3 regions of the Syntrophomonas erecta subsp. sporosyntropha genome follow, and region 3 is predicted to be linked to each of the others. Evidence: riboswitches for the same ligand, from Rfam matches in the RefSeq annotation. Region 3 holds a riboswitch; each other region holds the start of a gene.
What was found. Region 3 has a riboswitch for S-adenosylmethionine ahead of ACZ5Q0_RS09720 (homocysteine S-methyltransferase family protein). Riboswitches for the same ligand answer to the same signal wherever they lie in the genome.
Positions count from the first base shown of each region.

Region 1 (8,040 bases), 930 kb from region 3:
CCACCTGCTATCACAGCAAAAATACTGATGTGGTAGGATCTGACGCTTATATCGATCTAATGGTCGATAAGGGCTGTCTCTTTGGCTGGTACTTTACGTATATGCCACTAGGGAAAAATGCCGACCTTAGTCTAGTTGCCACACCTGAGCAAAGAGCCTATATGTACCAGCGGGTACGCAAGCTTCGCAACACCAGGCCTATTTTCGTTATAGATTTTTGGAATGACGGTGAATTCTCCCAGGGTTGTATTGCCGGAGGTAGAAAATATCTGCATATCAATGCTAATGGTGATGTGGAACCGTGTGCATTTATTCATTATTCCAACGTAAACATAAAAGATGTAAGCCTTTTAGAAGCCCTACAATCACCTCTTTTTTTACAGTACCACCAAAACCAGCCCTTCAACAAAAACCACCTGCGTCCCTGTCCCCTGTTAGATAATCCCCACAAGTTACGGGATATGGTACATATTTCCGGGGCGCGATCTACGCAACCAGGTGATATGGAATCAGTCGATAACCTCACCGCCAAATGCGAAGAGGTAGCTTCTGACTGGTCCAAAACCGCCGATCAACTCTGGTCTCAACAGATCCGCTAAACTTATAACGGGAGCAGGATTACTTTCCTGCTCCTTTTTTATTGACATATCCATCCGGATAGTTAACCTGTACATTTCCGGGGGGTATCCCGTTTACTTTTTTATTACCAGGGTGAATCTTATTACTTTCTGCATGATGAATTACCCGCCTTGCAGTCTCAATAATGCACCATCCGACTGTAGCCATGGGCTTTTCGCATCATATAGGCAAATCGTTATTTTCTCCGTCATGAATACCCACCTAATATAATTAGCCAAGCTTAATGGTTTCATAACCCGGTTATAAGTATAGTTTAATCCAGCCCTTTCCAGTCTTAGGTTTTTATAAGCAAGCACTTATGGCAAGACCAAGCTAATCTAAATACCCGGGCAGTTTTATTAACCCCTATCCCCCACACGCTGCTACTACTATGAAGATGGATTTCTGCATAGCAAGGTAGTTACTACGGATGGCTTTTTTAGATACCTAATCCACATACAATAGAACCTATTCAAATAAAAAACTATCTAAACTGGTATAATAAAGCCATTAACACCTTATTAAGGTAGGTACTAATTCGGACTCGCCTCTGACGGAGCAGATCTATTACCGTATTTTAATCGGCTGGTCGGCTAAAAGTATCCTCCCTAAGATTATAAATAACCAGTTAGCAGCTTCTATAAAATAGATGAAAGGATGGTTGTATGAATAAAAATCCCCTGGTGACTATTGAAATGGAAAATGGCGGGGTGATCAAAGCAGAATTGTACCCGGATATTGCCCCTAATACCGTAGCCAATTTTATCGCCCTGGCAGGGCAAGGATTCTACGATGGCTTAATATTTCACCGGGTCATTCCTGGCTTTGTGATTCAGGGCGGATGCCCTAAAGGAATAGGTACCGGTGGACCTGGCTACCAGATTAAAGGTGAATTTACCAGTAACGGATTTCCCAATTCACTCCAACATGCCCGCGGCGTATTGTCTATGGCCCGATCTGCTCACCCAGATTCAGCCGGCTCCCAGTTCTTTATAATGCTGGATTATGCCCCTCATCTGGACGGCAACTACGCTGCTTTTGGCCAGGTAACTGAAGGTATGGATATAGTAGATGATATAGTAAAAACCCCCACCGATTTTCGGGATCGGCCCCGGGAAGATCAAAAAATGAAAAAGGTAAGCGTAGATACTTTTGGGGTAGACTACTCCCCCGTTGCCAAAGTCTAAACTTAAAGGGAAACCGGAGAACAGAAGAACTGTTCCCCGGTTTCCCTTTTATTAGCAGTTAGTTTAATCATTAAGATTATAAGGAGTCATCTGGTAAACATAATAATTCAACCAGTTAGAGTATAATAAATTGGCATGGCTGCGCCAGCGAACCAGCGGTTGCCGGGCAGGATCATCCTCAGGGAAATAGTTGCAGGGAACCTGAATAGACTCCCCTTTTTCTAGATCCCGTTTATACTCCTGCCACAAGGTATCACATTCATATTCGGAATGTCCGCTGACAAATATATGGCGGCCATCACGACTAGCTACCAGATATACCCCGGCCTCATCTGACTCAGCCAGTATCTGCAAATCCTTAACTTTCTCAATATCCTCACGCCGGTTTTCCGAATGCCGGGAATGGGGTACCCAGAATTCGTCATCAAATCCGCGCACTAACTCACACCGTGGGTTAGTAACATGATGCTTATACACCCCAAATCGTTTTTTATCTAATAAATAATTATGAATCCCATAATGGTAATAAAGAGCTGCCTGAGCCGCCCAGCATATATGCAGGGTCGAGGTTACATGATCTACAGTGTAATTCATAATATCCTCTAATTCATCCCAGTAGGCCACATCACCGAAGCGGAGTTTTTCCACCGGTGCCCCGGTAATGATCATACCGTCAAACCTAGTATGACGCACCTCCTCAAAGGTCCGGTAAAAGTTCTTCAGGTGATCCTCCGGGGTATGACGGGAAGTGTAACTGGCCGTAGTAATGAGTTCAATTTCCATCTGAATAGGAAAGTTAGAAAGCTGGCGCAGTAACTGGGTCTCAGTAGTACTTTTATTAGGCATTAAGTTAACAATACCAATCCTTAGAGGCCGGATATCCTGATGTACTGCCCGGCATTCATTCATAACAAAAATATTTTCTTTAATAAGAGTATCAGTTGCAGGAAGGTTCTCAGGTATTATAATGGGCATTTACCAATATCACCTCTTTAGTATGATGTAGCTTGGAAAATAGCCTGCTCGAAATCAGCAATAATATCATTAATATTTTCTATTCCTATTGAAACCCGTATCATATCTGGTGTCACCCCGGACTCGGCTTGGGCCTGGGGGTCAAGTTGACTATGGGTAGTGCTGGCAGGATGTAAAACCGAGGTACGAATATCCCCTACATGAACTACCAAAGCAGCCAGCTTAACACTATCTATAAAGCGTTTACCCGCTTCTAATCCCCCTTTTAAACCAAAGGTAAGAATTCCACTGGCCCCCCGGGGCAGGTACCGGCAACTAAAATGGTAATCAGGATGATTCTCTAGCCCAGGATAATTCACCCATGCCACCTGGGGATGGTCTTTTAGGTAACTAGCCAGTTTTAAAGCATTATAGCTGTGCCGTTCCATTCGCAGAGCCAAAGTCTCCATACCCAGGTTTATCAAAAAGGCATTAAATGGACTCATACAGGTCCCCAGATCACGCAATAATTGTACTCGAGCTTTAGTTATATAGGCTTTTCCCCCAAAAGTGTCTACATAGCAAATTCCATGGTAACTAGGATCAGGTTCGGTCAATTCCGGAAATTTACCGTTGTCCCAGGGGAAATTTCCTCCATCTACAATAAACCCTCCCAAACTGGTGGCATGACCGTCCAAATATTTAGTAGCCGAATGAACCACAATATTGGCCCCATGTTCAAATGGCCGGCACAGGTAGGGGCTAGGGAAAGTATTATCTACAATCAGAGGAACCCCCTGGCGGCGGGCTACCCGGCTGAATTTCTCGAAATCCAAAACATTCATACCTGGATTACCAATAGTTTCAGCATAGAGGACCCGGGTTTGTGGCCGGAAAACAGCCTCAATTTCCTCCTCTGCAGCGTCAGGATTAACAAAAGTAGTGTCAATTCCCATTTTTCTAAATGTAGAATCCAGTAAGGTATGGGTACCACCATAAAGGGTACTAGCAGCCACAATATGCTGCCCGGCCTGACAAATATTAAGCAGTGCCAGAGCAACGGCTGCCTGCCCGGCAGAAGTGGCTACTGCCCCAACTCCTCCCTCCAGAGCAGCAATTTTAGCTTCTACTTGCTCTAGGGTAGGATTACTGATACGGGTATACATATGACCGGTTTCAGTCAGATCAAACAGTCCCGCTACCTTATCAGTTTGATCGTAAAAATAAGTGGTACTCTGATATACCGGTAGTATCCGGGGCTGTCCCGGTTCTGGTTTATATCCTTCCTGAACGACCATCGTTTCTAATTCCATTTTCTTGTTCATACTTCAACCTCCTTACCCGGTTTAAAAAACCACTTCCGAATAAGAAGTGGTCTAAAAATCAACCCTTCTTATCTCTCAGGATTATCCTGCAGGATTTGGCACATTTCTGGCTTAAAGCCAGCTGTTGCCGGGTGTCATCGGGCCCGTCCCTCAACCTCTCTTGATAAGTTCAGTTTTATTATTAATTTTTCCGGATAAAACCCGAACCCGCCTTACCTGCTTTATCTCTCCGTAATTCTAACCTGACGGTTTCAATTTATTGCCACATCTGGGTGGTTCCCATTAGCGACAAGTATAACGGAAAAATCTAATCCTGTCACTGATAACAGCGAGAATTTCCTATCAAAAAAATCATAGGTAATTACTATTATGCTACAATTAAACTGTTTGCGGAAAGGAAAATTAAGTGATGAGTAAACGTATTTTTGCCTATGACATGCTGCGAGCCCTGGCTGCCCTAGCCGTAATGGCTATCCATATCACTGCCGGCTATGCCTTGTTAAATCCGGTAGCATTTATTCTTAACCAGGCGTCCCGAAATGCGGTCCCCCTTTTTGTGATTATGTCCGGCTTCTTGCTGGTTTATGGGGAACAAAGGCATCCACTAACAGTTAAGAATTTTTACCGGCGCCGCTTTGGCAGGGTGCTAATTCCCTATATTGTATGGACCGTAATTTATGCCCTTCTGATAGAGTTGTACCAGCATAATTCAGGGGGTAATCTGCTCCTGTGGCTATCCGGACTAGGCAGCCATCTGCTGCATGGGACTGCTTTTTTTCACCTGTATTTTCTCATCATTGTTTTTCAGCTTTATTTATTATACCCTTTGCTGAGCCACTGGTTAAAGCGCTACCCGTTAAAACTGCTTCTCTGTTCATTTATGGTAAGCTGTGTAGCTATTATTCTAATCTATGCCAATGACACTGGGGGGATAACTCTTCCTTCCCTCCAGTGGTATTATTCAGCTCTGTTTCCGGAATGGCTCTTTTATTTTGTCATTGGCATGTGGTTAGCAGGTTACCGGGAAAAACTTAATTCAATGCTTAGCTCCCGTAGTAAAACAGTGACCTTTATATACCTAGCTAGCCTTATTATTCTTCTTGTAGAAGGATACCAGGGTGAAGCATATTTTTCCTCCCTGCGCCCGGGAGTATTTATTTACAGCTTGTGCAGTTACCCTTTTCTGTTGCTGCTGGCTATCCACCTGGAACCGATTTTACGGAAGAGCAGGTACTGGATTGCCTGGCTGGCTGAACAGTCTTTTTTTATATTCCTGTTGCATCCCTTGGTACTGACGGTGCTGATGGAGCTGACCTGGGTGCCGGGATGGGCTAATATATGGCAGGGAGTACCTGGTATGCTGGCTTTGTTTGCAGCTACCGCCGCGATCACTTGGCTGCTGATCTGGATAGTCAGCCTGACTCCGCTGGTAAGTTATCTGGGAGGGGTACCTCGGCAGCGGCATAATTAGCCTGATGGGGGTATACGGTAAGGCGAACCTAAATGTTCCGGAAAAGCCCGGGGGGACAGGGGGACAGTAAACCTGTCCCCCTGTCCCTATTTTGCATGGATCAATCTAGCGGGCGATGTAACTAGCGGTATGATCCGGGTGGGTATAGTTTAATTGTATTTCATCTCCTAGCAGGCATCCGGATTGCTGCAAAACCGCACTGACTGTCTGGTAGGCTAGGCGGGGATTATTGTTTTTCTGGCTTAAGTGGGCTAAAAAGACCTGCATGGGTCGCTGCCGCGGTAATCGAGCTAAAACCTGGCCTGCATCCAGGTTGGAAAGATGCCCTTTGCTACTGCGGATGCGCTGTTTTAAAAACAGGGGGTAGGGTCCTTTAACCAGCATATCTACATCATGATTAGATTCCAACACTAATAGATCAGCACCGGCCATAGCCTTTTCTACCCCTGGAGTTATCATGCCCAGATCAGTAGCCATAACCCATTTTCTTTGCCCATAGTAAAAAGCATAGCCTACTGGATCAGCAGCATCATGAGAAATGGAAAAAGGCTCTACCTTTATAGGTCCCAGATCGAAACCAGCCGTTATATATTGGCAACATTTCCGGGGAAATTTTTCACTACACTTTATTCCTGCCCAGGTTCGCTCCCGGGCGTAAACGGGAATCTGGTAGCGCCGTATAAATACATCTAATCCCTGGATATGATCCTGGTGTTCGTGGGTGATCAAGACGGCATCCAGATCCCTGCCTCTTACTCCTATTTCCGCTAATCCTTTTTCAATCCGGCGGGCACTGATGCCGGCATCAACTAGGATACGGGCCTTTCCGAATTGAAAGTAAACGGCATTGCCAGTACTACCACTGGCCAGAATATGTACCTGCATATCATAACTCCCTGCATAAATCTTAATAAGTTCATTATTCACATTACATTCATAATAAGCGGACCTTATTGGGGGAAGGCAATTGCACCAGCAAACATCCTTGGGCAGCCAGGGGTACGACTACACTTTCCCTTTCAGTCCTGCACACGGTGTGATTGGACTTGTGCCAATGTTCCCGTTGACTTTTCTTGCCAGTTCTCGGGAAGGGCAAGACTTATAAAGAGTACCAAATACTTTTATGAAACATAGTCCACCCCTATCAAAGGATGACCTTAGCTATGGAGGAGTGGTAGCTTGGTACTTGGTAGTTTGCTCAGCTGACATGCTATCCCGGTTGCTCTTTGGGCTGCTTCTACTTAACATTATCATAACATCATTATTACTAGCCATAAGAAAGCCTGTTTGATTAGCTATAATACATTATTTATAAAATATTGCTCTTCCTAATCTATAAACTTCCACCGGAAACTACAAACGGTTAATTGACAATTTTGGCTAGGGCAATCAATCTTATAGTAGCGGTGAAAGTAAACGGGAAAAAGCTTCTTTGGCTTTAACCCTGGTTGGGCGCTGGCAGTACTGTTCCATGGTAATTTCAGTACAATTACTTAGATCCCTGTTAAAGTGCTTTTCCAGGTATTGGGTAACCCGGGCATCATATATAAAAGCATTAATTTCAAAATTAAGCCGAAAACTGCGTACATCTAGATTGGCGGTACCGACACTGCTAAAAAAGCCATCCGTAGTAACTACCTTGCTATGCAGAAATCCATCTTCATAGTAGTAGCAGCGTGCCCCAGCTTCTAAAAGTTCTCCTATATACGACAGGGCCGCCCAGTGTACAAAGGGGTGATCTTTTTTGCGGGGAATCATAATGCGTACATCTACTCCAGATAGTGCTGCCACTTTTAGTGCTTCCAGTACACTTTCATCAGGGACAAAATAGGGGGTCTGTATATAAATGTTTTTTTGGGCCCGCCCGATCATTTTTAGATATCCGTTGCGTATAGAACTCCAGGGAGCATCCGGCCCGCTGGATACAATTTGCAGGCCGCTTTCACCCATTGCTGGTCGCGGGGGGAAGTATTTTTTATCCATCACCTTAAAATCTTTCTGGTGACTAGCAAACCTCCAGTCCATTAAAAAACGCTTTTGTAGACCATCCAGGGCACTTCCTCGTATACGCAGGTGAGTATCCCTCCACCGTCCAAATTTTTTTGATAAACCTCTATATTCATTCCCAACATTAAATCCTCCCACATATCCCTCTTGTCCATCAACCAGGCAAATTTTACGATGGTTACGATAATCAATACGAACATTAATATAAGGAACAAAGGGAGGGAAAAAACTGGCTACTTCACCACCCGCCTCCTGTAACAGACGGAAAAAGCCTTGTGGTAGTCGTATACACCCCATTCCATCATAAAGCAATTTTACTTCAACACCTTCCCGAGCCTTGTGACTTAATAAATCAACTATAGCTCGACCCAGGGAATCATCACGTATGATGTAGTATTCCATGTGTATATAATGGCTCGCCTGGCTGATACTTTCCAGCATCGCTTGGAAAAGCTGTTCTCCTTCGGTAAAAATCTCC
Region 1 is NZ_AP042459.1:1,077,244-1,085,283, forward strand. Features, by position in the region: gene ACZ5Q0_RS05155 (radical SAM/SPASM domain-containing protein) at 1-599, shown strand, start outside; gene ACZ5Q0_RS05160 (hypothetical protein) at 619-786, opposite strand; gene ACZ5Q0_RS05165 (peptidylprolyl isomerase) at 1,284-1,805, shown strand; gene metA (homoserine O-acetyltransferase MetA) at 1,869-2,780, opposite strand; gene ACZ5Q0_RS05175 (O-acetylhomoserine aminocarboxypropyltransferase/cysteine synthase family protein) at 2,798-4,084, opposite strand; SAM riboswitch class I at 4,150-4,254, opposite strand; gene ACZ5Q0_RS05180 (acyltransferase) at 4,494-5,555, shown strand; gene ACZ5Q0_RS05185 (MBL fold metallo-hydrolase) at 5,661-6,482, opposite strand; gene cls (cardiolipin synthase) at 6,951-8,040, opposite strand, start outside.
Region 1: it holds a riboswitch for S-adenosylmethionine, as region 3 does, so the genes downstream of both, ACZ5Q0_RS05175 (O-acetylhomoserine aminocarboxypropyltransferase/cysteine synthase family protein) here and ACZ5Q0_RS09720 (homocysteine S-methyltransferase family protein) in region 3, are expected to answer to the same signal.

Region 2 (8,040 bases), 890 kb from region 3:
CTGATATTTCCCTTGCCAGGTGTTTCTTTTAGCCATTTCATGATCGATAGCATTTAACACTTCCCATTTGTGCAAACTCCATTCGGGTCCTATTAATAGTTCCCGGGGGCTATCTCCAGTAAGCCGGTGAATAATCATATCTTTAGGCAACTTTTCCATAATATCAACTACCAGGTTTATATATTCATCTTTTTCTAAAAAACGCAGCTTATTCTGCTCATATAATTTAACTAACCCGGTGCCCTTCATAAGGTGAAGCAGGTGTATTTTAATGCCCTGCAGGTCAAGATTAGCTACTACCTCACCGGTAGCCAACATATCCGCTCGGTTTTCGCCAGGCAGCCCCAGGATAATATGGGCTACAGTTTCAATATTTAGGCGGCGTAACTTAGTCAACGCCTGGTAAAACTGCTCATAATCATAACCGAGATTAAGATTATGGGCTGTCCGGGGATGGATAGTTTGTAAGCCTAATTCCACCCATAGGTAAGTACGTTCATTAAGTATAGACAGCAGGTCTAGTACCTCTTCCGGCAAACAGTCCGGCCGGGTAGCAATGGCTAGTCCTACAACACCAGGCTGTTTAACTGCCTGGCTGTATAATTCGTTCAGATGGGTAACATCTGCATAAGTGTTGGAAAAGGCCTGAAAATAAGCTATATAAGATCCTTCCCGCCACTTCCGGTGCATCATGGTCTTGATCTTTTCAAACTGCTGCGGGATGGTGAGATTACGACTGCCGGCAAAATCACCTGATCCCTTGGGACTGCAGAATAGACATCCTCCTGTTCCCAGGGTTCCGTCCCGGTTCGGACAAGTAAAACCTGCATCCAGGGGAATTTTAAAGACTTTTCCTCCGAACTTCTTACGCAAGTGATAACTTAAGCTATGATATCTCTTACCATCCCATAGTATGGCCGGGTCCAGTTGGTTACTCATTATAAATCGCCTCTTTGCTCTAGTTCCATAATATAATATCATATAAAAAATAACTCTAATCAAGCTTGTAGCCATCCGGTTAGTTTTGCCTTGAAACCTGTCAAATACCATGGTAACGATATACTCATGGTATTAAATAGGATCGAAAGCCTATGACCAAGCAGTGACAACGGAAAAAATTACCATTCCATAAGATTACCGGATGCGAATTAAGTAACGTTTTCTTTAAACCTTTAGCAGTATATAATGATTAGGTATGGAATTTATGGGGGGATAACATCTATGGGATCAATATTTAAAGAATACCGGTTAGTCGCCATTATTGTTATTGTAGCAGCACTGATCGGCTTAATAGCAGTATTTAGCCAGGATAAACTGGTTACAGTCTATCCACAGCAGCTCGTGATGCTAACTGACGATGATTTCCGCCTGGCTACCAGCCAGGGTATTGTTAACGTAGGTCAAAGTCATTGGGATGAAGTTACTGCTTTATACCCCGAGGGAAAGACCCTGGGTATGAGTACTATTTTTTCCTCCAATGATTTAGATTGTTTGTTTACCTTTACTAAACATGAAAACATCTTACATCGCGTCCATATTCAAACCCCGGATATTCCCACCTCCCACGGCAGCAAAGTGGGAGATGCTTTTGAGGATGTTATCGCTTTATATGGACAAAATTATGCTTATGTTTATTCTCGTGGCCATCCCGATGACTTTGATGCTGTTTACGGTAGTGACAATAATCGCAGTATAATTTTCCAGGTAAGGGGTAATAAGGTAACTAAAATCATATTACAAAATGACCCTATAAAACGTTAAGTTTTACTGTCATGCTCGTCTATTGACGGCAAAACCTGCTGAATGCTAATATATGTGTAGTGTTGCAATAACCGAATCCATTCATTCTCTTATCGAGAGTGGCTGAGGGACTGGCCCAATGACGCCCGGCAACCAGCCAAATCTGGTATGGTGCTAATTCCTGCAGATTGCATTGTCTGGCAGATAAGAGCAAGATATAGGTGTATCTTGCCTCTTTGGGTTAGCCCAGGGGGCATTATTTTTTGCAAATTGGGAGGCTTAACCCTTGATTGAAATTAAAAATCTCACCAAAGTATACCGGACACCTACCCAGGAGGTTCTAGCCCTGGACGATGTCAGCCTTTCTATCAATAAAGGCGAAATATTCGGTATCATCGGATTAAGCGGAGCCGGCAAAAGTACATTAATACGCTGTATTAATATGCTGGAAAAGCCCACCAGTGGATCGATTTTAGTAGGCGGACAAAATATTACCAGCCTGAGCAAACACGAATTACGTTTTGCCCGTCAGAAGATCGGTATGATATTCCAACACTTTAACCTTTTATCCTCACGAACAGTTTTCGATAATGTTCTATTTCCACTGGAAATCGCGCGCAAACCGTCTCAGGAGGCACGGAAAAAGGTGGAATCATTATTGGAACTGGTCGGGCTTGCAGATAAGGCTAAAGTGTTTCCCGACCAGCTTAGTGGCGGGCAGAAACAAAGAGTAGGTATTGCCAGGGCTCTGGCTAATGACCCGCAAATTCTGTTATCCGATGAAGCGACTTCGGCTTTAGACCCGCAAACAACCCGATCTATTTTAAAGCTGCTCAAAGATATTAACCGGCAGCTTGATATTACCATACTTTTAATTACCCATGATATGAATGTAATTAAGCAGGTATGTGACCGGGTTGCCGTTATTGATAATTCTCGTATTGTGGAAGTGGGAGATGTCCTGACTATGTTTTCTAATCCGGGCACTTCAACTTCGCGCAGCTTTATTAGCGCGGTAATGAAAAATGAACTCCCCGAAGATCTAGCTAACTTTCAGACCGATTTGGATCACCAGCATAGCTGTGTGGTGCGGGTATCCTTTATCGGACCATCAGCCGGCGAACCTATTATATCATCAATGCTGCGCAAATTTGACATCACTTCTAATATTCTATTTGGTAACATTGATCGGGTTAAGGATACTCCTTTTGGCAACCTGATTTTAGAACTTATTGGTGATGCTGCCATCCTGGCTCAAGCCATGGATTATCTGCGTAGTAAAGGTCTGGAGATTGAGGTGTTGAAAAATGATTGAGCTATTATCGGCGATTGACTTATCGGTATTACTAGGAGCAGTAAACCAGGACTATAGTTGGGTTACCGAGCGGGTTTTAATTGCTACCTGGGAGACTATATATATGGTAGCTATTTCTACTGCTTTAAGCTATGTTTTTGGTCTTCCTTTAGGGGTTATTCTGGTTACCACCGAAAAAGGCCATATTCTAGAAAATATGCCGGTAAACAAAATATTAGGGTTTCTGGTCAATACCTTTCGTTCTATACCCTTTATTATATTTTTGATCCTGGTTATTCCTTTGACCCAATTAATTGTAGGCGGTTTTATAGGTACGGTTGCCTCCATGGTTCCATTAACTCTGGCAGCCATACCTTTTGTGGCGCGGATGGTGGAAACTTCATTAAAAGAAATTGATTGGGGACTTATTGAAGCTGCCCTTTCTATGGGGGCTAACTCGTGGCAAATCATTACCAAAGTCTTACTACCGGAGGCCAAACCGTCCCTTATTCTGGGCGTGGCTATAACCACCATCAATTTAATTAGTTACTCGGCCATGGCTGGTATAGTGGGAGGAGGTGGATTAGGAACTCTCGCCTATTATTTTGGTTATCAACGCTATGAAACCGGTATTCTCTGGATAACCGTAATAGTACTCATAATTATGGTACAGGCCATTCAGGTGCTGGGTGATAGCCTGGCAGCTAAAACAGCTAAAATAAGGAGGTAAACAGGCAATGAAAAGGTTTTTAGTTTTAACCCTGGTATTATTGCTATCGATATCATCCCTAGTTGGTTGCGCCGTTGGCAATGATAAGGACAGCCAACCATCTGCCCAAGCAGATAAAATTGTAGTAGGTGCTACTGCTAAGCCACATGCCGAAATCTTGGAAGTAGTAAAACCATTATTAGCGGAACAAGGTGTTAATCTGGAGATAAAGGAATTTACCGATTATGCTTTATTAAACCCGGCTTTAAAGGATAAGCAAATTGATGCCAACTTCTTCCAGCACATACCTTACCTGGATGATTACAATGCTAAAAATAACGCTGATCTTAAATGGGTAGTTAAAGTTCACAATGAACCTATGGGGGTATATTCTAAACAAATAGATGATATCGGCAAAACAGCCGACGGTTTTACAGTAGGTATCCCCAATGATGCCACTAATGGTGGCCGGGCCCTCTTAGTACTGGAAAGCGCTGGTTTAATTAAACTTAAACAAGGTGTAGGGGTACTGGCAACTGATCGCGATATAGTTGAAAATCCCCAAAACCTCGATATCAAAATGATGGATGCTCCCATGCTGGCCCGGGCCCTGGAAGATCTTGACCTATGTGTTATTAACAGCAACTACGCACTGGAAGCTAATCTAAATCCGGTTAAAGATTCTATTTTTATGGAGCCTAAAGATTCACCCTTTGCTAATGTCCTAGTCGTAAGGGCTGGCGATGAAAATAAAGAAAGTGTACAAAAACTTATCAAAGCTTTGCAGTCACCTGAAGTCAAAAAGTTTTTAGAAGATAACTATCCGGATTCCTGCGTCCCGTCTTTCTAAAATCTTAATTATATAACAAAGCAAAACCCCTGTCCTATAGCTAAACCATAGGGCAGGGGTTTTTCATTACATATTGTACAAGATTAACAAGCATGTTTAATGCTATGACAGTTGGCCTTCGAATCTTACCATATATTTACCCATGAGGCTTTAAACAGGTAGCTGCTAATACCATCAATCCAGTATTACTTTAAGTCCCGGCATTAGCTTGACCAGATTACTTTAGTCAAACCATATTAAACAAAGAGGATTACGTAGAATAATCCCATTACAATCAGGCCCAGGGGTAATCCGAGCTTCGCCCACTCGGTACTGCTTATCTTCAGCTTAGAAGCAGATATAATATTGGGGATATTTCCCGGTATTAACATTCCGCCGCTAATCAGCAGTCCCATCAGTATGGCTTCAATCTGCATGGTACTCATCTGATTACTAATTTCAGCCGCAGTCAGGGTAGCATTATCCAGCACAGCTGATACCATGTTTACCCAGTACAACAGCTTATAATTTAAAGATAGTACATATTTATCAATAAGGGGCTGAAAACCTTCACCCAGGAATACCAGAGCCATAACAAACAAGTATACCTTCAAAGCACGGATAATAATACCCTTCCAGTTTTCCTGTTCAACTTCCTCTTCTTCTACTTCAACAGTAGCAGCAGCAATTTCATTTTCACCTGCTTGTTTATTATCTTTTAAAGCACGGGCCGCATATAATCCTCCCAGCACTCCAAAGGCTACAACGGTGGGAATAATAAATTTGCCCAATAAACGTACCAGGTAGAAGAAATCCTGATTTAGCTTGGATATGGCAATGGTAGCCAGTGGTTCACCAATAGGTGTTAGGGCGGCACCCAAACCTATGGAAAAACAGGCTATAATACATACATTGATCTTATGTTTGCGCTCCAACGGCAACAAATAAATTACTTCTACTAGCACAATAGATGCGATAATAGCCGTAATAACACTGGACAGCAGCCCTAATATGGCCACTACCAGGAATACCACTATCGGCACCGGTATCTTCTCATATACCTTGTTCATAAACTTCTGGAACTTATCGTGCAGCAAATAGAATAGTGCTCCGGCGATAAAAACCGCTGATGCAATCATAATTGGTTCTTCCAGGGCTTTTAAGGCCAACTCCTTGCTCATGAGGCCGGAAATCGAGCTGGCAGCCACACCCATGATAAATAGGAAGGCTTCCAGGTTTTCTTCGACCTTCTTGACGGCAAAGGGAAGCACCAATACTAAAATGAGAATACCTACAAGTCCAGCAATAACCATATTATCTCTCCTTGCTCTGTCTTTTGGTGAAATATTGCAATGGCCAACGTCCTATTTGAATTTACGGCAAAAGAATAAAAAAATCAAGGGGAGCTTTTAATAAATATTAATCTTTATGGTATAATAAGCAGTTTCTGGCCCGTTATTTTCAATAATTGTGGCTATAGCCGTATTTATAAAGAGAAAAGGTGAGGATTGATCCTCACCTTTTCCGAAAGGAGGTGCAACAATATAATGACTATTTAAGCTTCGGTTGTGGCTAGTTCTTCCTTTAAGCGTTTTTCTTCCGCACTTAATTGCGATTCTATTTCCTCAGCCCATAAACGACCGGCATCAGGATCACCTTTAAAGAAGTTGCCACCATAGGTTAGCAAACAGGCCAGGATACCTACTGCAAAGGCGTAGGCTGCCCCCTGGGCCAGTAAGGCACCGCCTATGACACCGGCAATACCTAAATCCTTAAAGCTTCTTGCTTCCATGGCACCGATACGTACACTAACAAATCCCTGCACAATCATGGTTAATGACAGTGCTACCGGAAGAATTGGTTTGGTAATGGTTACAATAGGCATCAGCCAGTAGCCTGTAAAGGTTCCCCAACGGAAGGAGGCGGCCCCGCCCAGCAGGGAATCCATACTGTCGCGCCCTTTCTTATAGCGCTCACAAACTACCACCTGCATAGCGGCCCACAAGGGACCACACATGGAAATATCAGGGCCAAATACACCCATGATGCAGTTTCTGATACCAAATATTAAATGGGCGCGATTCGGGTTATATTCGACATGCTCATCATCCCTGGCAATCTCAGCATCTTTAACCAAAGCCTGGCTCTGAACTACGTCACCAAACAGAACTATATAGGTAGCCAGAATAGTTGGGATAGCCATAATAAACTCTTTGGCGGAAGGCCAACCTAAGGCTCCCCAGGGAACCCACTCGGTCCATAAAACTCCAAATGCCGGTTTAGTAATGCTCCACTCAATCTGCGGCCAGGCACATTCCCCCAGCAATGGTGCAACAATAATAGCTACTACTATACATGGGAGTATACCCAGATTGGCCACCGACTTCCAGATCCCTCCCTGAGTGGATAATTTCTGAAAGTGGGTTGAAAACAGCAGATAGAAAGCTACCGCCAAACAAATGGTGGTGGTAATCGGAAAAGCTTCGAATTTTCCACCATCTTTAAAGATCATAAATATAGCTGAAAATCCTGCCCCCATTATGACACCGGATTTAATGGCCTGGGGCACTAAGCTGATCAAACGACCGGCTAGTCCGGTAACACCTAAAAAGATGGCGAATATGCCTAGACCTAGTTCAAACGCAATCAGGGCATGCATCCGCGGTACACCGGCCGGGAAGGTTAAACAATAGGCAGTCAGCAGGGGGATAGCCGGGGTAATCCACCCGGGTACTACTGGATCTCCCAGTAATGTATGCCAGGTATATAGAAAACCATTCAAAATAACTATAGCGATAGCTACCTCAAAAGGCATCCCCAGGGTTTCCTGTAAAACCGGTATAATAGAGAGACATACCGCACACATGATTAATCCCTGAATATAGTCAGCCCATTCAAATTTATAGTGGACGCCGGGAAGGCGAACTTTAAACGGTCCAGCAGATATAAACCGGTTTTCTCCACCATATTGACGAAACTCACGCATATATTAATCTCCTTCCTATATATAGACTAATAAGGAAATCACTATTTAAAATAAACCGACTTAACTTGATCCTCAATTTCCTGACGAAAATCTGGATGCGCAATATTAATAAGTGCCTTCATTCTTTCCCTTACCGTCTTACCCCTTAAGGCGGCAATACCGTATTCAGTTACTACATAATCAATATCATTACGTGAGGTGGTAACTGCTGCACCCTTATCCAACAATGCTACTATTCTGCTAACTTTTCCCTTAGCAGCCGTAGAAGGAAGGGCAATGATAGATTTTCCGCCTTTAGACCGAGCCGCCCCCCTGACAAAATCCACTTGTCCGCCTACTCCGCTAAATTGAACAGGCCCCAGGGTATCGGCAGCTACTTGTCCTAGCACATCTACCTGTAATGCTGAATTTATTGCTACTAAATTGTCGTTACGCATAACCACATAAGGATCATTGACATAATCTACTGGATACATTTCTAC
Region 2 is NZ_AP042459.1:155,245-163,284, forward strand. Features, by position in the region: gene mnmL (tRNA modification radical SAM protein MnmL/YtqA) at 1-939, opposite strand, end outside; gene ACZ5Q0_RS00755 (hypothetical protein) at 1,222-1,761, shown strand; SAM riboswitch class I at 1,848-1,951, shown strand; gene ACZ5Q0_RS00760 (methionine ABC transporter ATP-binding protein) at 2,027-3,055, shown strand; gene ACZ5Q0_RS00765 (methionine ABC transporter permease) at 3,048-3,764, shown strand; gene ACZ5Q0_RS00770 (MetQ/NlpA family ABC transporter substrate-binding protein) at 3,772-4,593, shown strand; gene ACZ5Q0_RS00775 (DUF1646 family protein) at 4,830-5,885, opposite strand; gene ACZ5Q0_RS00780 (hypothetical protein) at 6,128-7,558, opposite strand; gene ACZ5Q0_RS00785 (acetyl-CoA hydrolase/transferase family protein) at 7,600-8,040, opposite strand, start outside.
Region 2: it holds a riboswitch for S-adenosylmethionine, as region 3 does, so the genes downstream of both, ACZ5Q0_RS00760 (methionine ABC transporter ATP-binding protein) here and ACZ5Q0_RS09720 (homocysteine S-methyltransferase family protein) in region 3, are expected to answer to the same signal.

Region 3 (8,040 bases):
AAAATACCCACCGCAATAGGAAGATCAAAATGACTGCCTTCTTTTTTAAGGTCAGCGGGAGCTAGATTGACTATAATTTTGCGATTGGGAAATTGGTAGCCGGAGTTTTTAATGGCGGAACGTACTCTCTCCCGGGCTTCGCGAATTGAAGCCGACGCCAGGCCGACGATATCGAAGCCCGGCAAGCCATTTTGTAAATCTACCTCCACCCTTACCAGATGAGCATCAATTCCAGTTATGACTAGAGTTTTCAGGGAAGCCAGCACCATTATCACCTACGTTTATGAATATTACCTTATTTTAACACAGGTGATTAAATATGGCTTTATAACAGGGCTGTTTATTATCATAATGTGGGAAAAATATATTTGAGGTCAATGATTTGTTAAATTGAGTAGGAATAGATATCTATTGGGGAACATAATTAACCATAATACAATATTATTGGACGAAGATTGACATAAACTTGGCTTTATATGGAAAATGTTGTAATATAGTGATAAGATCTAATAAATACAGCTTATCTTACAGGTGATTTGAACTAGGTGAAACAGAAACAAACTTAAAAATAGAAAATAGAGAGCAGGTGAATCAGGTGAACCCTATGCCCATTGGCGTTTTAGCCTATAATGGTTTTTTATCTGGTTTGTTATCCACCTGGCTAGGTCTATTAATGGTAAATATAAAGCCTAGTTTTCGTAAACTCCTTCTGGCGGCCTGTGTTTTTGCTATTCTATCCACTTGCATTCGTAGTTTATCCAATCAGCTCGAATTAATATTCATACTATTATTGTTAGTCCAGGCTTTTATTATTATAGTTTCCTGGAATCTTAATATGGTCAGGGCTTTAATTACGGCGGCATTAGGAATTATTCCCCTAGCGTTAAGTGAGGCTCTGGTCGCATCAGTGACCTTAAATTTGTTTGAGCAGGCTCCTCCAGGTTTTTTTGACAATTTGTTAGTCTGGATACTAGTTCCTTTACCGCAATACCTCCTGGTAGGAGTAGGTATTTTTATCGCCATTAGGTTTCATATGTACCTGCTGGACTACCCGGTGTTGGATATGGTAACTGATCCCCGGCGTAATAAGGTTATTTTAGGATTACTAACCGTTTTAGGCTGCTTTTTGGTTTTACAAAGTATTTGGAATATCACAGCTTTTAGTAGACAGTCCCATTTTTCGAAAACTTTGAGCTTATCACAGCTGGGGTTTTGTGCTAATATCACCCTGGTAGTTGCAGTAGTAGTTACTGCTCTTTTGATCAAAGAACTGTTTAAATTAACTAATCGGGAAAGTGATTATTTGGCTCAGCTAGGTTACCTGCAAACCCTTAACGAATTACATACTGCTTTTAGGGCCCAAAATCATGATTTAATTAATCATTTTCAAACCTTGTATGGTTTTCTGCAGTTAGGGCAATCTGGAGAAGCACAGAAATATTTGGCGGAGCTTATGGGAGATACCCTTAATTCAGATCAGTTTGTTAAAGTGGGAGTGCCGGGATTATCAGCATTGTTTTATATTAAATCGGGATTGGCCAGGGCTAATGGAATACGCTTTAATGTAGAAATTAGCAGTCCGATGAAAAGGGTAAAGATTCCAGATTACGAGCTTAATAATATTCTGGGCAATCTGATTAATAATGCTTTTGATTATGTAAAGGGATTAGATTACCAAAACCGGGTAGTTAATGTGAAAATGAGTGAGGGGAAAAATAACAATTATATTATAGAAGTCCTAAACCCTGGTATTATTCCGCCCCATATAATTAAAAAAATGTTTACCCCCGGTTTTACTACTAAACCGGGAGATCATTCCGGTTTGGGACTATATATTGTAAGGCAGCTGATAGAAAAGTATGAAGGTAGTATGGAGTTGTTAAATACCTCGGGGCAGGTCCATTTCTGGATTTGTTTACCGCAAAAAAGTAAGCTTAATAGTGAACATGGTTTACCGGCTGGTTCCAATGCTAATGAAAGAGATAATCACCCGGTATTTAGCGGTTAAGTAGATGAATGAAAATTCGGTGTAAGAATTTAAGCATGTTTTAGACTATCCTGATCTGGTGTTGATATGGGATAAAATATAGATGGTAGGGATATGATCTATGTATCTGTAATTCAGAAAGCAATTGCACGGTTTGGAAAATACAAGTACAATGTACTCAGAAATCAGTTTGCAGCCAGGAGGTAAAAGATGTTTGCTTTTATTGGGAATATAGGTCCCTGGGAGTTAATTTTAATCCTGCTGGTGGCCCTAATTGTGGTAGGTCCGGGCAAGCTGCCGGAGGTCGCCAAATCCATGGGCAAGGCATTGGGGGAGTTTAAGAGAGCTACCTCAGGAGTTAAAAAAGATTTTGAAGATGCTATTCGGATGGATACCCCTGCCTCCTCGGCTAAGCCGGCCAGGTATAATTCCACTGGCTATGAAGATGAAATAATTATAAATGAGGAGGATATGGCTCCGGAAGAAGATGATGAGGAGGATTCTGTAATAGCTAAAAAGGAGATCCCGTAGCTGATAAATAAATTAAATTGGCATAAAGACTCTTATCCAGAGAGGTGGAGGGACTGGCCCGATGAAACCCGGCAACCGCCCACAGAGGCATGGTGCTAATTCCTGCAGGTTATCCTGGCAGATGAGAGGGAGAGCTGGCATTAAATATAAAAAAACCCCTCTTTCATGCAAAGAGGGGTTTTTTATACTTAATGCTAATTTATGGTTACGTATATCTTCCGGTGAGATTTTGTATTTCTAATTTATTTATGGAAATGCATAAATATGTAGAGTGATATTAGAAATATATGAAAGGCTTTTTTAGCCTGGAAAGTAAAACCAGGTTTTTATAGAACCTAAACATATGAGAATGGTTAGATAACAATTATTTATAACTGAAAGGGGATGCTGGAGTTGTCCGGGGACTTATACAAGATGTTAAAAGAACAGGTTTTGATATTAGATGGTGCCATGGGAACTATGCTGCAGGAAAGGGGAATGAGCCCCGGACAGTGTCCAGAGTTATTTGGCATTGAAAATCCCTCGGTACTTGAAGATATTCATTACCAGTATGTTCATGCGGGAGCCAATATAATTCAGACTAATACTTTTGGGGCGAATGCTTTTAAATTGAAAGAATATGGACTTAAGGAGCAGGTGACGGAGATTAATACGGAAGCAGTAAGGATAGCCCGTCGCACTGCAGGCCACCATACCCTGGTAGCAGCTTCTATAGGGCCTACTGGACAATTGCTGGCCCCTATGGGTGAGGTGGGTTTTGATGAAATTTACCAAGCTTTTAGCGAGCAGGTCAAGGCCTGTGAAAATGCAGGAGCTGACCTGATTTCTATAGAAACGATGACCGATATTGGAGAGATGAGAATTGCCCTGATTGCGGCCCGGGCTAATACCCGTCTACCAGTTTTGGCTCACCTGAGTTTCGAGGCGGACGGGCGAACTATGATGGGGACTGATCCTATAACTGCTCTGATTACCCTGGAGGCCTTACAACCTCTGGCCATAGGGGCTAATTGCTCGGGAGGAGCACGGGAACTCTTACCGGTCATAGAGCTTTTAAGCAGGCATACCAGCCAGTATTTGTCAGTGGAGCCGAATGCCGGGCTGCCTAGCTTAATTGAGGGTAAAACGGTTTTTCCGGATACTCCGGAAGAAATGGCTGAGTATGCCTTGATGCTCAGGGTGGCCGGGGCCAATATCATCGGAGGATGCTGTGGAACCACTCCCCGGCATATCCAGGCTATGGCCAGTGTTCTAAAAGGGATGCCGCCAATAAAACGCGATTACCATCCTTTACGCGGGCTAGCTTCTCGCAGCCGTTATATTCTGGTGGGGGAAAAGGAACCGCTGGCTTTTATTGGGGAGCGCATCAATCCTACGGCCCGCAAAAAACTGGCCCAGGATATAAAAGAAGGCCGTATGCAGATGGTCATGGAGGAGGCTAAGAAGCAAGCTAACAGTGGAGCACCCATATTAGATGTGAATATGGGGGTCCCGGGAATAGATGAACCGGCGGCTATGAGCAAAGCAGTTCTGGATATTCAGGCAGCTATTGATATACCTATTTCCCTGGATTCTGCCAACCATGAAGCTATTGAAGCCGGGCTCAAGTCGTTTGTGGGGCGGCCCCTTATTAATTCTACTACCGGCGAAGATAAACAGTTAGAAGTTCTCTTGCCCCTGGCCCACAAGTATGGGGCGGCAATTCTAGGTTTATGCCTGGATGAACAGGGTATACCTGCCGATGCCAAGGGGCGGTTAGCGGTTGCTCGTAAAATATATGCCCGGGCCAAAGAATATGGATTAAGGGATGAAGATATATATATCGATTGCCTGGTTAAGACTGCCAGTGCAGAGCAAGCCCAGGTCATGGAGACTATTCAGGCTTTACAGATGGTTAAAAACGAACTGGGAGTAGGTACGGTGCTGGGGGTCAGTAATGTTTCCCACGGCCTGCCGGCCCGGGAGGTGATTAACTCAGCTTATCTGGCTATGGCCTGGGCAGCAGGATTAGATTTACCTATTTTAAACCCCTTTGATGAACGAATGATGGATGTTACCAGGGCAGCAGCGGTATTGCTTAATCGTGACCGTGACTGTGGGGCATTTATTGAATACTACCGTAATTACCAGTCGGCACAGCCTGTTTCTCCAGGGGGAGGACATAGCATTTGCCGGGAGTGTAATATTCCCCACCTGATAGAAGGCATGACGGTTAAAGTTGAACCTAAGAAAGTACCGGATGCCAGCCCGGAAACCAGGTTAGCTAAGGATGAATCAATTATCGGTCTTTTACAAAAAGCGGTATTGGAAGGCAATCGGGAGGGGATAGAGAATCTGGTTTATGAAGCCCTTAATAAACAACAGATGGATCCTATGGAGGTTGTTAGCCAGGGCTTGATACCAGGCATTGAAAAGGCTGGGGAACTATATGATCAAAAAAAGTATTTTCTTCCCCAACTCATGGGGGCAGCGGAAGCTATGAAAAAGGCTTTTGCCCTGGTAAAACCACATATGGCCGGGAAACAGGCTCAATTTCAAGGGGTAATAGTGATGGCTACAGTAGAAGGGGATATACATGATATCGGCAAGAATATTGTTTCCGTATTGCTGGAAAACTACGGTTTCAAAGTGGTGGATTTGGGGAAGGATGTGTCTGCTGAGCAGATTTTAAATGCGGCGCAGAAAGAGAAGGCTGATATCATTGGCTTAAGCGCTTTAATGACGACGACCATGCCCCGGATGCAGGAAGTGATTGAAGGGGTAAAAAACAGAGGTCTGGATTGTCAGGTTATGGTAGGTGGAGCGGTTCTTACCCAGGATTATGCGGATAGTATTGGGGCTGATGGCTATTCGGACGATGCCCGGGCAGCAGTTATGACAGCGCAAAGACTGCTGGGATTGCTAAAATAAAAAAAGGGGGGGAAAACAATGGCCGTTCAAAAGAGCTATGAGGAAATCAATGAGAAAATTCGCCGGGGAGAGGCAGTAGTTGTAACGGCAGAAGAAGTGATTGACATTGTGGAGGAAAAAGGTCTTAGTGAGGCGGCCCGGCAAATTGATGTTGTTACTACCGGTACTTTTGGTCCTATGTGTTCTTCAGGTGCTTTTATCAATTTTGGCCACTCTAAACCGCGCATTAAAATGAAAAAAGTCTGGTTAAATGGGGTCGAAGCTTACACCGGTATCGCAGCGGTTGATGCTTATATTGGTGCGGCCCAGCTGCCGGAAACTGATCCGGAAAACAAGGTTTATCCGGGTAGATTTAGCTATGGTGGTGGTCATGTTATTCATGATCTGGTGGCAGGCAAGGAGATCCGCCTGGAGGCGGTTGCCTATGGTACTGACTGTTATCCTAATAAAAAAGTAGATACTATTATTACTATTCAGGATGTGAATGAAGCTTTTCTTTTTAATCCGCGTAATGCTTACCAAAATTACAATTGTGCAGTGAACCTGGGAGATCGTCCTATTTATACCTATATGGGGATATTAAAACCTCATATGGGAAATATCAGCTATTCTACCTCTGGGCAGCTTAGCCCGTTGCTTAATGATCCCTACTATAAGACTATTGGCATAGGTACCCGGATATTTTTGGGGGGAGGAACTGGTTATGTAGCCTGGAATGGTACCCAGCATCATCCTAATGTACCCCGGGGAGAAAATGGAGTGCCGGTAACCTCAGCCGGGACCTTGGCAGTTATTGGTGATCTTAAGCAGATGGATTCAAACTGGCTGGTAGGTTTAAGTTATATCGGTTATGGGGCTACTATGGCGATAGGAATTGGTATACCTATACCGATACTTGATGAGGAGATCCTGTACCATACTGCAGTAAAGGATGAGGATATACTTTGTACAGTAGTTGATTATAATGAAGGCTATCCATATAGCAAACCCATCGATCTGGGAGTAGTAAATTTCCGGCAGTTAAAAAGCGGCCGGGTTAATATAAATGGTAAAGAGATTATCACTACCCCTCAATCCAGTTATCCTCGGGCTAGGCGGATAGCTAATATACTTAAAGAGTGGATTGGAAAGGGGCGTTTTGAACTGACCAGGCCGGTGGCCTCGCTACCCGGGGCAGATGCGAAAATTGAGTTCAAGTCGATTCCTGAACGCTCGCCTAATGGTGTGTTCTTTAAACGCTAACAAGAGGAGGGCTAATAATGAAAAACCGGATCGTATGCTATTTCAGTGCGGCCCAATCAGAGCAGCCTCTTATATACCGCCTGGTAAGAAATTATGATTTAATAGTCAATATTATAAAAGCTGACATTAATCCTCAGAAGGAAGGATACTTGGTGATGGAAGTGGAAGGTAGTCGGGAACAGTATGACCAGGGAGTGGAGTTTCTCAAGAACCTGGGAATAATGGTGGAACCATTAAGTGAAACGGTTATTTGGGAGCCGGAAACCTGTATTCAGTGTGGAGCCTGTGCTTCTTTTTGTCCTACGGAAGCCCTGGCTATTGACCGAGCTACTATGGAAGTATCTTTTGAAAATTCCCGGTGTGTAGTATGTGAAATGTGTTTGGATTGTTGCCCTACCAGAGCTATAAAGTTATACTTTGAAATCAAGGAGGCGGCTTCCTAAAAGGATGGAGAAGGGTGCTTTCAGATATGTGGAGCGGGACTACCGCCGATGGCATGAAGGGAGAAATCTGCGCTATTTTCAGGTAAAGATAAAGGAAACGGATCTTAATATCGGGGTAGATCATAAAAGCTATAATAATCACCTGGAGGAAATCTGCCGCCAGGAGGTGATTAAATTGCGGGCTGATCTGCAGGCTTATATGTCTATTCATCCCGGATTTAAGGAGGCACTATTCCCGGTAACTCTCTTACCTGGGGCTAGTCCTATAGTAAAGAGTATGGCTGAGGCAGCCTGTGCTGCAGGAGTAGGACCGATGGCCGCCGTAGCCGGGGCTATTGCCGAAAGGGTAGGGACTAAATTATTATCTGCTCCGGTAGAAGAGGTAATCGTAGAAAATGGCGGGGATATATATATACATGCTAAAGATACCCGGGTTGTAGCTGTTTTTGCCGGTGATTCTCCCTTTAGTTACCGGATAGGGGTCCGGGTTATGGCCCGGGAAACCCCGCTGGGAATATGTACTTCATCAGGAACGGTTGGCCATAGTCTTAGTTTTGGTCAGGCTGATGCTGTAGTGGTGAAGGGCTTTCCGGTAGCTTTAGCTGATACAGTGGCTACCCGGGCCGGTAACCTTATAAATGATGAGTCCGACTTAATGAAAGCCGTGGATTTGGCTAAAACTATACCAGGAATTACAGGTATCCTGGCCATAAAAGGGGAGAAGATGGCGGTCTGGGGAAAGATGGAGATAGTACCGTTCCCAAGGAGGTAGAAAAATGAAAGTAGTTGACAATGCATTAGATTTGATTGGACAGACGCCGATTGTTAAAGTCAACCATATGCTAGATGATGACGCCGGCCAGGTTTATATAAAACTGGAAAGCTATAACCCGGGTGGGAGTATTAAAGATCGTCCTGCATTAGTCA
Region 3 is NZ_AP042459.1:2,004,973-2,013,012, forward strand. Features, by position in the region: gene ACZ5Q0_RS09705 (YifB family Mg chelatase-like AAA ATPase) at 1-269, opposite strand, end outside; gene ACZ5Q0_RS09710 (sensor histidine kinase) at 587-2,008, shown strand; gene ACZ5Q0_RS09715 (Sec-independent protein translocase subunit TatA/TatB) at 2,198-2,518, shown strand; SAM riboswitch class I at 2,548-2,646, shown strand; gene ACZ5Q0_RS09720 (homocysteine S-methyltransferase family protein) at 2,933-5,428, shown strand; gene ACZ5Q0_RS09725 (homocysteine biosynthesis protein) at 5,447-6,670, shown strand; gene ACZ5Q0_RS09730 (NIL domain-containing protein) at 6,688-7,113, shown strand; gene ACZ5Q0_RS09735 (UPF0280 family protein) at 7,118-7,885, shown strand; gene cysK (cysteine synthase A) at 7,890-8,040, shown strand, end outside.